DNA from 3 places in the Streptosporangium sp. NPDC053982 genome. Region 1 is predicted to be linked to each of the others. Evidence: riboswitches for the same ligand, from Rfam matches in the RefSeq annotation. Region 1 holds a riboswitch; each other region holds the start of a gene.
The links. Region 1 has a riboswitch for cyclic di-AMP ahead of ACZ6W9_RS15555 (C40 family peptidase). Riboswitches for the same ligand answer to the same signal wherever they lie in the genome.

Region 1 (3,527 bases):
GTGGCCGGAGGTGGTGGGCACCCAGTCGCGGTCGGTCTGGACGAGCAGCTCCAGCGACTCGACGAACGCCTCCTCCGGCAGTTCGGGCATGGCCATCCGGCCCGCCGAGAGGTTGAACCTGGCGGCGTTGGCCTGCGGCCGGAACGACACGATCGAGCCGCTCTCCTGGCGGTACGCCTTCAGTCCCTCGAAGAACTCCTGGGCGTAGTGGAAGACCGCGGTCGCCGGGTCGAGGCTCAGCGGGCCGTACGGCATGAGCCGCGCGTCGTGCCAGCCCCGGCCCTCGGTGTAGTCGATCCGGATCATGTGGTCGGTGAAGACCTGGCCGAATCCGGGGTTCGCCAGTACCTGCTCGCGCTCGGCCGCGGTGCGAGCGTGGTCGGAGTGCTGCACGTTGAAGCTGAGCTTCTGAGCGGTGGCCATGGCGGGAATCCTTCTCTTCGAGTCGAACTGCACCTCAGTCCATTCTGCGATGGACTGGATACCGGGAAACTACTGCATCTAGGACAAAGTCGGCAGTGGACGTGGCACTGCGGACAAAAAGCAGCGCCCGGCGGCTCGCGGAGCCGCCGGGCGCGTGGGTGAATCGAGCAGGCGGCCTCAGCCGGCTACTCGCGCGACGATGTCGTCGCCGATCTCGTGGGTGGTCCGGCCCGCCCAGCCGGTCTGCCGCTCCAGGAGGTCGTCGGCCACGGCCTGTTCGATCCGGGCGGCCTCCTCGGACAGGCCGAGGTGGTCGAGGAGCATGGCGACCGACAGGATCGTGGCGGTCGGGTCGGCCTTGCCCTGGCCCGCGATGTCGGGCGCGCTGCCGTGGACCGGCTCGAACATGCTCGGCGCGGTGCGGTCGGGGTTGACGTTGCCGCTGGCCGCCAGGCCGATTCCTCCGGCGACGGCGGCGCCGATGTCGGTGAGGATGTCGCCGAAGAGGTTGTCGGTGACGATCACGTCGAACCGCTCCGGCTGCGTGACGAAGAACATCGAGGCCGCGTCGACGTGGCAGTAGTCGGTCTGGACCTCGGGGTACTCCTGGCCGACCCGGTCGAACGTGCGGGCCCAGAGGTCTCCGGCGTAGGTGAGCACGTTGGTCTTGTGGACCAGCGTGATCTTCCGGCGGGGGCGGCTCCGCGCCTTGTCGAAGGCGTAGCGGACGACGCGCTCGACACCGAACGCGGTGTTCAGCGACTCCTGTGTGGCGATCTCATGCGGGGTGTCCCGGCGCATCACGCCCCCGGTCCCGGCGTACAGCCCCTCGGTGCCCTCGCGGACGACGACCATGTCGATGTCCTCGGGCCGGGAACCGCCGAGCGGGGTCTCCACGCCGGGGAAGAGCTTGACCGGGCGGAGGTTGACGTAGTGGTCGAGCCGGAAGCGGAGCTTGAGCAGCAGGTCGCGCTCCAGGACGCCGGGGGGCACGCTGGGGTCGCCGATCGCGCCGAGCAGGATCGCGTCGTATCCGCGCAGCTCGTCCAGAACAGCTTCGGTGAGGACCTCACCGGTCGCGTGGTAACGCTTGGCGCCGAGGTCGTAGGTGGTGGTCTCGGCCTTGGCGCCGACCGCTTGGAGGACCTTCAGCCCCTCGGCGACGACTTCCACTCCGATCCCGTCGCCGGGGATGACTGCCAGGCGAATGTTGCGCGAGTCCATGTTCGCACCCTACCGGTTTGTCTCGACTGCCGAACACCCATCTCACGCTACGGACAGAACGGCGTGTCACAAACCCTTGATCGATTTGTCCGACTTTGCGACGTATTGACCGATTCATGAACCTTCGTTATGGTCCTCCCATTCGTATCGACGCCTAATCCCCGTGGGCCACCCCCATGTCCGGCCCCGGGGAGCCGGGGACCCACCTTCCGGAAAACCCGGGGCGCCGGAACACATGACTCCGCTGTCAGCGAGCGCGTTCCGGCTGCCCACACGGGTTTTCCTTGGGGCGAATCAGCGCGTTTCCCGCGCCGTAGGGCGGCCTCCACGCCCGAGCCCGACAGCTAACCCGGCAGGCCTTATGGAAGGAACCACCCTGTCCGGCAAGTTTTTCCCCCGTGCCCTGTCCATCGTCGCCGCCGGCACCGCCGCGCTCGCGACCCCCGCCGCCGCCATGGCGGACACCCCGGCCCCCTCACCGGTGGTCGCCCCCTCACCCACGCTCTCCGCGGCCCTCCCGGCCGCCGTCCCCACGCCGGCCCCCGCCCCCGCGGCCGCCGCCGAGTCCGGGTCCACGTCCGAGCCCGCGAAGGCCGCCCCCGCCAAGGCGATCGTTCCCGCCTGGAAGCAGGCCGTGCGGTGGGCGATGTCCAAGCGCGGCGTCCCCTACGTCTGGGGCGGCACCGGCCACGGCGGCTTCGACTGCTCCGGCCTGATGCAACGCGCCTACCGCGCCGCCGGCATCAAGCTCCCCCGGGTCACCTACGACCAGTACGCGGCCTTCCACAAGAAGGTCTCCTGGAAGAACCTCAAGCCCGGTGACCTCGTCTTCTTCAGCGGCCTCGGCCACGTCGGCATGATCAGCCGGCCCGGCTACATGGTCCACGCCCCGCGCACCGGCGACGTCATCCGCGAGGAGAAGCTCAGCTCCTGGCGGCGCAGCGTCTTCGCCGGGGCCGTCCGCCCCGACCGCTCTGGTGTCAAGATCTCGATCGAGAACGGCACCATGACGACCGGCAAGGACACCGGGAAGGACGACAAGAAGGGCGACGCGAAGGACGCCTGACGCGGCGCGGGAGACCGCCGGCCCCGATCCCGGCCGGCGGTCTCTCCCGGTCACTCCGGGCCGGTCGATCCGGGCCGGTCACTCCAGGCCGGTCACTCCGGGCCGGTCGATCCGGATCGGTCGATCCGGGTCAGCGGATGGGCACCCCGCCGTTGTCGCGCCGGTCCAGCGCGGTCTGCAGCGCGTCGGCGGCCTCGTCCTTGCTTTCTTCCGGACGGTTCCAGGGATACATGTCGTACATGACAAGCCTCGTCTCGTTCACGGGCGAGCGGGAAATGTGATGGGGGACTCCGGTCACGAGTCCGACCGGGCCTGGGGCCGCGGATCCGGGACGCGGATCCGCGACGCGAAGGTGAAGCCGGCGAACGCCATCGCACCGCGGCGAGGTGCCGGCCTGTCCGTCAGGCCCCGCCGCGGCAGGTAAGGATTACGAGAACCTGGCGCATTTCCTGTCACAGTACCCGCCCGCCGGAACGCCGTCTCGCCCGCCGTACACATTTCTCACATGATGAGACGACAGCGCGCGCTCCGCGTGACGGCCCGTCCCGCCGTGCACGCCCGGGATCCGCTCCGCCGTACGGGCTCGGGTCCGCTCGCCGTACGGGCTCGGAGACGTCTCCGCGGGCCCCCGCCGTACCGGGGACCCGCGGAGACGGCGGGCTAGTCGGCCAGGTCGACCGAGCGGCCGCTGTCGGCGCCGATCTCGGCGGCGATCTGGTCCACCACGTCGGCCGGGATGGCGGTGTCGACGGTCAGCGCGATGAGCGCCTTGCCGCCCTTGACGTCACGGGCCACCTGCATCGAGGCGATGTTG
Region 2 (3,527 bases), on a different contig from region 1:
AAATGCGGCGGGCGCCGGCCGTGCGGCTCGTCCCGGCGGAGGACCCGCGGTGGTCCACGGAATGGTCCACGGCTTGGCCCCGTGGTGCGGCTCCGGGGTGCATCATGGCGATGACCTCGGCTCATGCCGCGGGCAGGCTGCGGACAGATCGCGGACACGCCTGGCGCGGGCCCCGGGCGCGACGGCGGTCCGGCGGCGCGCCCTCCGGCTCGGCCGCCACTTAATCACAATGGGCCCGACATATCATGAGTACTTCATGTAACGCCCACTCTGTCAATAGTGTGGGCCATCTCTATGAAGAGCAGAGCTTGACGACCTTTGAACGGGGCGTTTACCGTTCCTGACGGGCGACATCGATTCCAGCGTGCTCACGCCTGAGTCCCGTTTCGGGGGGAGTTGCTAGATGGCATATCCGGAAGTGGATTCCCGCCGCGGCGAAAGTCTTCCGGGCACTGAGGATATCGATCTCAGCGAGGAGGACCTCGTGCTCCTGGCCGAGCTGGCCAAGGGCGTCACCGTCGACAGGGTGGGCCGCCGCCTCGACATCAGCGGCCGGACGGTCCGGCGCAGGCTGCGCGGGATCTGTGACCGCATCGGCGTGGCCACCGCGATCGAGGCGGTGGCCTGGGCCGCCCGCCGCCGCCTGATCTGACGCCGTACACCCGGCCGGTCCGCCGTGCACCGGCCGACCGGTCGTGGCCCGCCCGGTCAGGCCGTGCACCCTGCTGATCGTGTGTCCGTGTCCGTGTCCGTCCGGCCCGGCCGGTTCGTGCACCCGGCCGGTCATACGCCCGTCGGGTCAGGCCGTGCATCCGGCTGATCGCGTGCCCGTGCCCATGCCCGTCCGGCCCGGCCGTACGCCGGCCGGATTCAGTCGGCGACGCGCACGCCCCCGGCGAAGGGCCGGTTGCCCATGGGGGCGATGCGGACCACGTCACCGGTCTGCGGGGCGTGGATCATCAGGCCGGCGCCGAGGTAGATCCCGACGTGATGCAGGTCGCTGTAGAAGAAGACCAGGTCGCCGGGGCGCAGCTGGTCGCGGGAGACGTGGGTGCCGGCGGTCCACTGGTCACCGGTGTAGTGGGGCAGGCTGATGCCGACCTTCTGGTAGGCCCACAGGACCAGCCCCGAGCAGTCGAAGGAGTTGGGTCCCTCGGCGCCCCAGACGTACGGCTTGAGCTGCTGGGTGAGCGCCCAGCGCACCGCCTCGGCCGCCTTGCCCTGGCCCACGACCGGAACGGTGAGCCTGGTCGCCCGGCCCTGCATGCTCTGGGCGCGGTCGCGGACCTCCCGGTAGAGGTTGCCCTCCAGTTTGCCGACCAGGCGTTCGATCTTGGAACGCTTGTCGCCGAGCTCGCCCAGCAGCTTCTTGACCTCGGTGGACCGGGCGCTGGCGCTGGCCCGAGCCTGCTCGGCGACCTTGAGCGCCTGGGCGACCTGGGCGACCTCCTCGCTCTGCCGCTGCTGGAGGGCGTAGCTGGTGGCGGCCTGGTCGAGGAAGGTGTCGGGGTCGCTCGACTGGGTGAAGGCGAGCGTGGAGCCCAGGCCCCCCGACATGTAGGTGCTCTGCGCGAGGAGGGTCGCCTTGGTGCGCCGGGACTCCAGCTCCGTCTCGCTGGTGGACAGGTTCTTCTTGGCCACCTCGGCGGCGCGCTGCGCCTGCTTGAGCTTCACCCGTGCGCCGTTGTACTGCTCGGCGAGCGTCTCGACCTCGACGTGGAGCTTCTCGACCTGCTTGGCGAGCTGCCGGAGGTCCGGTTTCGGGTCCGCACCGGCGGACGTCATGGGAGCGCCGACCGCGAGGAGGGTGAACGCGAGCCCGATGGAGGCCGTCCGGCCGGAAAGGCGACGGGAGGCGCGCTCCCGCATCGGGACGGGTCCGGCTGGACGTCCACTGCCACGGCGCGGCGTGCGCTTCACCAACGGGCTCCTCTCTCGGCCGCCTGCCGGGTTAGCTGACGGGTTCGGGCCGGAGGCAGCCCTACCGAGCACGCCGGTGACGGCTCGGATTCACCCCTGGGGACGCGTGGAGGGTGGGTCCCCGGCTCCCCGGGTCCGGGGATTCGGCGGGTCAGCTTTTCGGGGAAGCTGACATCGAGCACGGACATTAGTGCAATTGGAGGTTCATGCTCAACCAGAACCACAAAGTCGGTAGAGCTTTCACAACCGGAAAGTCACAGGCAGATCACATACTTTCATGATCCTCATGCCTGTCAACCTGGATCCATGTCGCTATGAGCGGCATACCACCCATGTAGCCGCAGGCCCCGGTCCATGCCGAGGGCGAACGGCCGCCGTCACCGGGGTTTCCGGCCGGGCGCGACGGGGGTGACACCGGGAGCCGGGCGGTGCCGTTGTGACCGAAGTTACGGCTGGGCCGTAATGGGGGTGCGCCGAGGACGTACGCTGATCGGTCATGGAGCAGGTTGCGGAACCCTCCCCGGCGGACGCCCTGACGGACGGGACCGGGGCGACGGCCGGGTCGGCGAGCGGGGTCACGGCCGGGGCCACGGGCGAGGTCACGGTCCGGCGCGCCCGCACGCCGGACGTGCGGGCGATCCGGCGGCTGGTCGACACCTACGGCGGCGCCGGGCCGCGACTGCTGGAGAAGGCCACGGTCACCCTGTACGAGGACGTCCAGGAGTTCTGGGTGGCCGAGCGGGACGGGGCCGTCATGGGGTGCGGGGCGCTGCACGTCCTGTGGGAGGACCTCGCCGAGATCCGCACCGTCGCCGTCGATCCGGCGTGCCGGGGCCAGGGCATCGGCCACATGATCGTCTCGGCGTTGATCCGCACGGCCGGCGAACTCGGCCTGCGCAGGGTCTTCTGCCTCACCTTCGAGGTCGACTTCTTCGCGCGCCACGGCTTCCGGCGGATCCAGGGCACGCCCGTCTCGCCCGAGGTCTACGCCGAGTTGCTCGCCTCCTACGACGAGGGCGTCGCCGAGTTCCTCGACCTGGAGCACGTGAAGCCGAACACCCTGGGGAACACGCGGATGCTGCTTCATCTACCGCCCCTGGTCAAGCGTGATGACCGCAGTTGTGACTGTGACAAAAGGTGACTCTCGGACGACTATCTCGATACCTTGTGCTTCAACGTGCATGTGAGTCTCGAATGCGCCGCATGCGTAGTCGAAGTGAGGTGACGCGGTGACCAACGGACAGCCGCCGTATCCGCAGGATGATCCCGACCGCGATCGCACCCCGTCGGGACACTCCGGATACGGCTCGCACGACACGGGTCAGGGCCCCGGGGGTCTCGACCCCGACGCGACGGTGGTGGGGTACCGGACGGACGGCACCGGACCCGGGCAGAACCAGCCCGGTTACGGCCAGCCCGGCGGTTACGGCCAGCAGGGCGCGCAGCCGGGGTACGGGCAGCAGCCGTCGTACGACCAGGGCGCCTACGGCCAGCAGGGGGCGCAGCCGGGTTACGGCCAGCAGCCCTCCTACGACCAGCAGCAGGGCTACGGTCAGCAGGCCGCCCAGCCCGGTTACGGCCAGCAGGCCGCGCAGCCCGGCTACGGG
Region 3 (3,527 bases), on a different contig from region 1:
ACCGCGAGTCGCTGGACGAGCCCGGGAAGATCGACAAGGGCGTCGGTTACCTCGGGGTCAGCCCGGTGGTCGTCACCGAGCGGCAGAGCCTCGGCGCGGTCGCCTCCCACATGTGGGACACCACCTCGCTGACGGCGGGCGCGCTGCTGCGCTTCCCGGAGAAGATGGTCGGCGTCTGGAACGCCGCCTTCTCCGGCCAGGAGCGCGACAAGAACGGCCCGGTGGGCATCGTCGGCGTCGGCCGCATGGGCGGGGAGATCGTGGCCTCCTCGGCCCCGCTGGAGAGCAAGGTCGTCATCTTCATCAACCTGCTGGCCGTCTTCAACCTGGCGATCGGCATGTTCAACCTGATCCCGCTGCTCCCGCTGGACGGCGGCCACATCGCCGGCGGGCTGTGGGAGGGCCTGAAGCGGGGCTTCGCCCGTGTGACGCGCCGTCCCGCCCCCTCCCACGTGGACATCGCCAAGGCGCTCCCGCTCACCTACGCCATCGCCCTGGTGATGATCGTCATGGCCGGCCTGCTGGCGTACGCCGACGTCTTCAACCCGATCCGCCTGCTGGGTTGATCTTTCGTGACCATCCGTCCCGTACGGCGCGCCGCGGGCGGGCCGTACCCGCCGTAGGGGTACGCCGTGAACGACCGGACGCCGGGAGCGGCGATCGACGTGGCGCTGTTCCGGCTGCGCCGGATCTGGGCCCGGCCGCTGCGTGCCCGCCGGGCGGGTGAGCCGCCCCGGCCGGTGCAGATGTCGAACGTGATGGTCGTGCACGCGGTGCACAAGCTGAGCCTGGACGTCCCCGAGGTGACCGTGGGCGCCGTCGCCGAGCAGCTCGACGTGGACCCGTCCACCGCCAGCAGGCTCGTCAACGACGCGATCGGCGCGGGTCTGGTGGCACGGGAGGAGTCGGCGGTGGACGCCCGGCGGGCCCGTCTCGTGCTGAGCGAGCGTGGCCGCCGGGTGCTGGAGGTGGTCGTCCGCTACCGGCGGACCTACCTGGACGGCCTGATCGCCGACTGGACGGAGGCCGACCGCGAGGCGTTCGCCCGGCTGCTCGCCCGTTTCGCGGAGGCGGCCGTCGCCCGCCCGGCCGACCTGGCCGGCCTGGACCGGATGGTCGCCGAGGCGGCGGGGACGACGGACGTCGCCGTCACCCGCCCGTGACGCCGCCGATCCCGCCGGGTCCGTCGGTACGCCGGGAAACGTCCGGCCGGGTCCGTCAGTACATCGAGATGTGGACGTGGTCGAAGTGGTTGGCGGTGACGCCGCCGCGGTCGGACATGGCGTGCCAGCCGGTGCCGCTGTTGATCCGCTGACGCCAGATCACGTACTTCACCCCGAGCCGGGTCCTGTTCTTGAGGGCCCAGGCGGCGATCTCGTCGCCGAGCCCGACGTGGGCCGCCGTGGGCGTCGATCCGCCGGTACTCATCATGAAGTCGCAGGCCCGGCCCAGCGGGTGCTCGCCGCCGTCGTTCTCCGAGCGGTAGCAGCCGACCTCGTGGGGGAGGGTGAACCGCTTCCCGACCGCCTCGCGCATGATCCGGGTACGGTCGGTGATGTTGTCGGAGCCGGTGGGCAGCTGGGGCGCCCAGCTGCCGTCGGTGCGACGGCCCGAGCCCACGGGGACGAGCGCGTCGAGCTTCCGCCTGATGTCCGCGATGGCCTTCTCGGCGTCGCGGCGCCGGGCGGCCACGGCGTCACCCTCCTCGGCGATCCGGCCGGTGAGCCGGGCGGCCTCCTCGGCCGCCCGGCCGCGCAGGTCCCGGCTCTGGGCGAAGGTCCGGAGGTGGGCGCCCTGCTGGGCGGCGAGCTGGGCGGTGACCGCCGCGCCGTCCATCCGGGGGGCGGTCAGCAGGGAGGGCAGGTCGCTCCCGCCCCCCTGCTGACCGCCCTGGTACTGGAGGCTGGCGATGCCGGCGACCTGCTTCCTGGCCTCCGCGTAGGCGCGTTCGGCCTCGGCAAGGGCGGCCCTGGCCCGGCTCTCGGCCTGCCGGGCCTCGCGCAGCGACTCCCGTTTGGCCGCGTAGTCCTCGATGAGCCCGTCGACCTTCTCGGTGAGCTTCGCCAGGTCGGCGCGCAGTTCGGACTCGGACGGCTTGGGGTCGGCGCCGGCGGGCCCGCCGGCGAGGACGAACACCAGGGCCGAGACCGCGGAGACGGTCATGGCCGCACGGCGACGGGACGTGGGGGACGGGGCCGCCACGGCTCTCCTCTCCTACCGCCTACCGGGTTAGCTGACGGGTTCGGGCGGGAGAGAGCCCTTCCACCGAAGTGGATTCACCCCGGGTGCGGTGGTTCCCCGGCTCCCGGGCGACGCACCCGGAATTAGGCATATCGGACATTAAGTCCAATGGGTGAGGATAGTAATGGTAAACGGACGGTCACGCGACCCCGTCCCGTGACCGTCCGCCGGTCATTCCCCGACCAGGGACCGCAGGCGGCGGGCCGTGTCCTCCGGCAGCACGTCGTTGACGAAGGCGCCCATCGCGGACTCCGACCCGGCCAGATACTTCAGCTTGTCGGGCGCCCGGCGGATGCTGAACACCTCCAGGTGGGCGTACGACAGATCCCGGCCGGTGTGCACCGGCGCCTGGTGCCAGGCCGCCACGTACGGCAGGGGCACACCGAAGAACCCGTCCAGGGCGCGCAGGACCCGGGTGTACAGGGGGCCGAACGCCGCCCGCTCGGCGGCCTCCAGCGACCCCAGGCCGGGAACCCGGCGATGGGGGTAGAGGTGGACCTCGACCGGCCAGCGCGCCGCGGCCGGCACGAACGCCGTCCAGTGCTCGTTGGCGGCGACCACGCGGACGCCCGCCTCCCGCTCGGCGGCGAGCACGTCGGCGAACAGGTTGCCGCCGGTCCGCCTCCGGTGCCGCTCGGCCGCCTCCAGGGACAGCCGGGTCCGGGGGGTCACGTAGGGGTAGGCGTAGATCTGCCCGTGCGGGTGGGCCAGGGTGATGCCGATCTCGGGGCCCCGGTTCTCGAAGCAGAAGACCTGCTCCACCCCGGGCAGCGCCGACAGCTCCGCCGTACGGTCGATCCACGCCTCCATGACCAGATCGACCTGCTCGGGGGACAGCCGCGAGAAGGAGGAGCCGTGGTCGGAGGTGAAGCACACCACCTCGCACCGCCCGGTCCCCGGGCGGACCTCGCTCAGCCCGCCGACCGGAACGGCGTCGACCGGCTGGCCGGAGAAGGACGGGAAGCGGTTCTCGAAGACCACGACGTCGTAGTCGGATGAGGGGATCTCGGTGAGCCGGCCGGGGGCCGAGGGGCACAGCGGGCACTCGTCGGCCGGGGGCAGGAACGTGCGGCTCTGGCGGTGCCCGGCCACCGCGATCCACTCCTCGGTGAGAGGGTCGTAGCGCAGCTCGGAGGCCGGGGGGCGGGGCGGCAGGTCGCGCAGGTCGGCCGCGCTCCGGTCGGCGTCGTCCCGCCGGTCGAAGTAGAGCAGTTCGCGGCCGTCGGCCAGGTGGGTGATCGTGCGTTTCATGAGCTCACCGTCTCGTTCCGCTGGTGGGGGTCGGT

Region 2: linked by a shared signal. The riboswitch ahead of ACZ6W9_RS04800 (C40 family peptidase) and the one ahead of ACZ6W9_RS15555 (C40 family peptidase) in region 1 are both predicted to bind cyclic di-AMP.
Region 3: linked by a shared signal. The riboswitch ahead of ACZ6W9_RS36660 (VldE C-terminal domain-containing protein) and the one ahead of ACZ6W9_RS15555 (C40 family peptidase) in region 1 are both predicted to bind cyclic di-AMP.

What each region holds. Positions count from the first base shown of each region.
Region 1 covers NZ_JBVJKQ010000008.1:23,826-27,352, reverse strand. Annotated here, with positions in the region: gene ACZ6W9_RS15565 (branched-chain amino acid aminotransferase) at 1-423, opposite strand, end outside; gene ACZ6W9_RS15560 (3-isopropylmalate dehydrogenase) at 601-1,647, opposite strand; cyclic di-AMP (ydaO/yuaA leader) riboswitch at 1,789-2,021, shown strand; gene ACZ6W9_RS15555 (C40 family peptidase) at 2,009-2,713, shown strand; gene serA (phosphoglycerate dehydrogenase) at 3,374-3,527, opposite strand, start outside.
Region 2 covers NZ_JBVJKQ010000002.1:436,767-440,293, forward strand. Annotated here, with positions in the region: gene ACZ6W9_RS04795 (helix-turn-helix domain-containing protein) at 485-652, shown strand; gene ACZ6W9_RS04800 (C40 family peptidase) at 871-1,920, opposite strand; cyclic di-AMP (ydaO/yuaA leader) riboswitch at 1,926-2,079, opposite strand; gene ACZ6W9_RS04805 (amino-acid N-acetyltransferase) at 2,417-3,061, shown strand; gene ACZ6W9_RS04810 (RDD family protein) at 3,150-3,527, shown strand, end outside.
Region 3 covers NZ_JBVJKQ010000034.1:1,817-5,343, forward strand. Annotated here, with positions in the region: gene ACZ6W9_RS36650 (M50 family metallopeptidase) at 1-566, shown strand, start outside; gene ACZ6W9_RS36655 (MarR family winged helix-turn-helix transcriptional regulator) at 633-1,163, shown strand; gene ACZ6W9_RS36660 (VldE C-terminal domain-containing protein) at 1,219-2,163, opposite strand; cyclic di-AMP (ydaO/yuaA leader) riboswitch at 2,205-2,341, opposite strand; gene galT (galactose-1-phosphate uridylyltransferase) at 2,413-3,492, opposite strand; gene ACZ6W9_RS36670 (DeoR/GlpR family DNA-binding transcription regulator) at 3,489-3,527, opposite strand, start outside.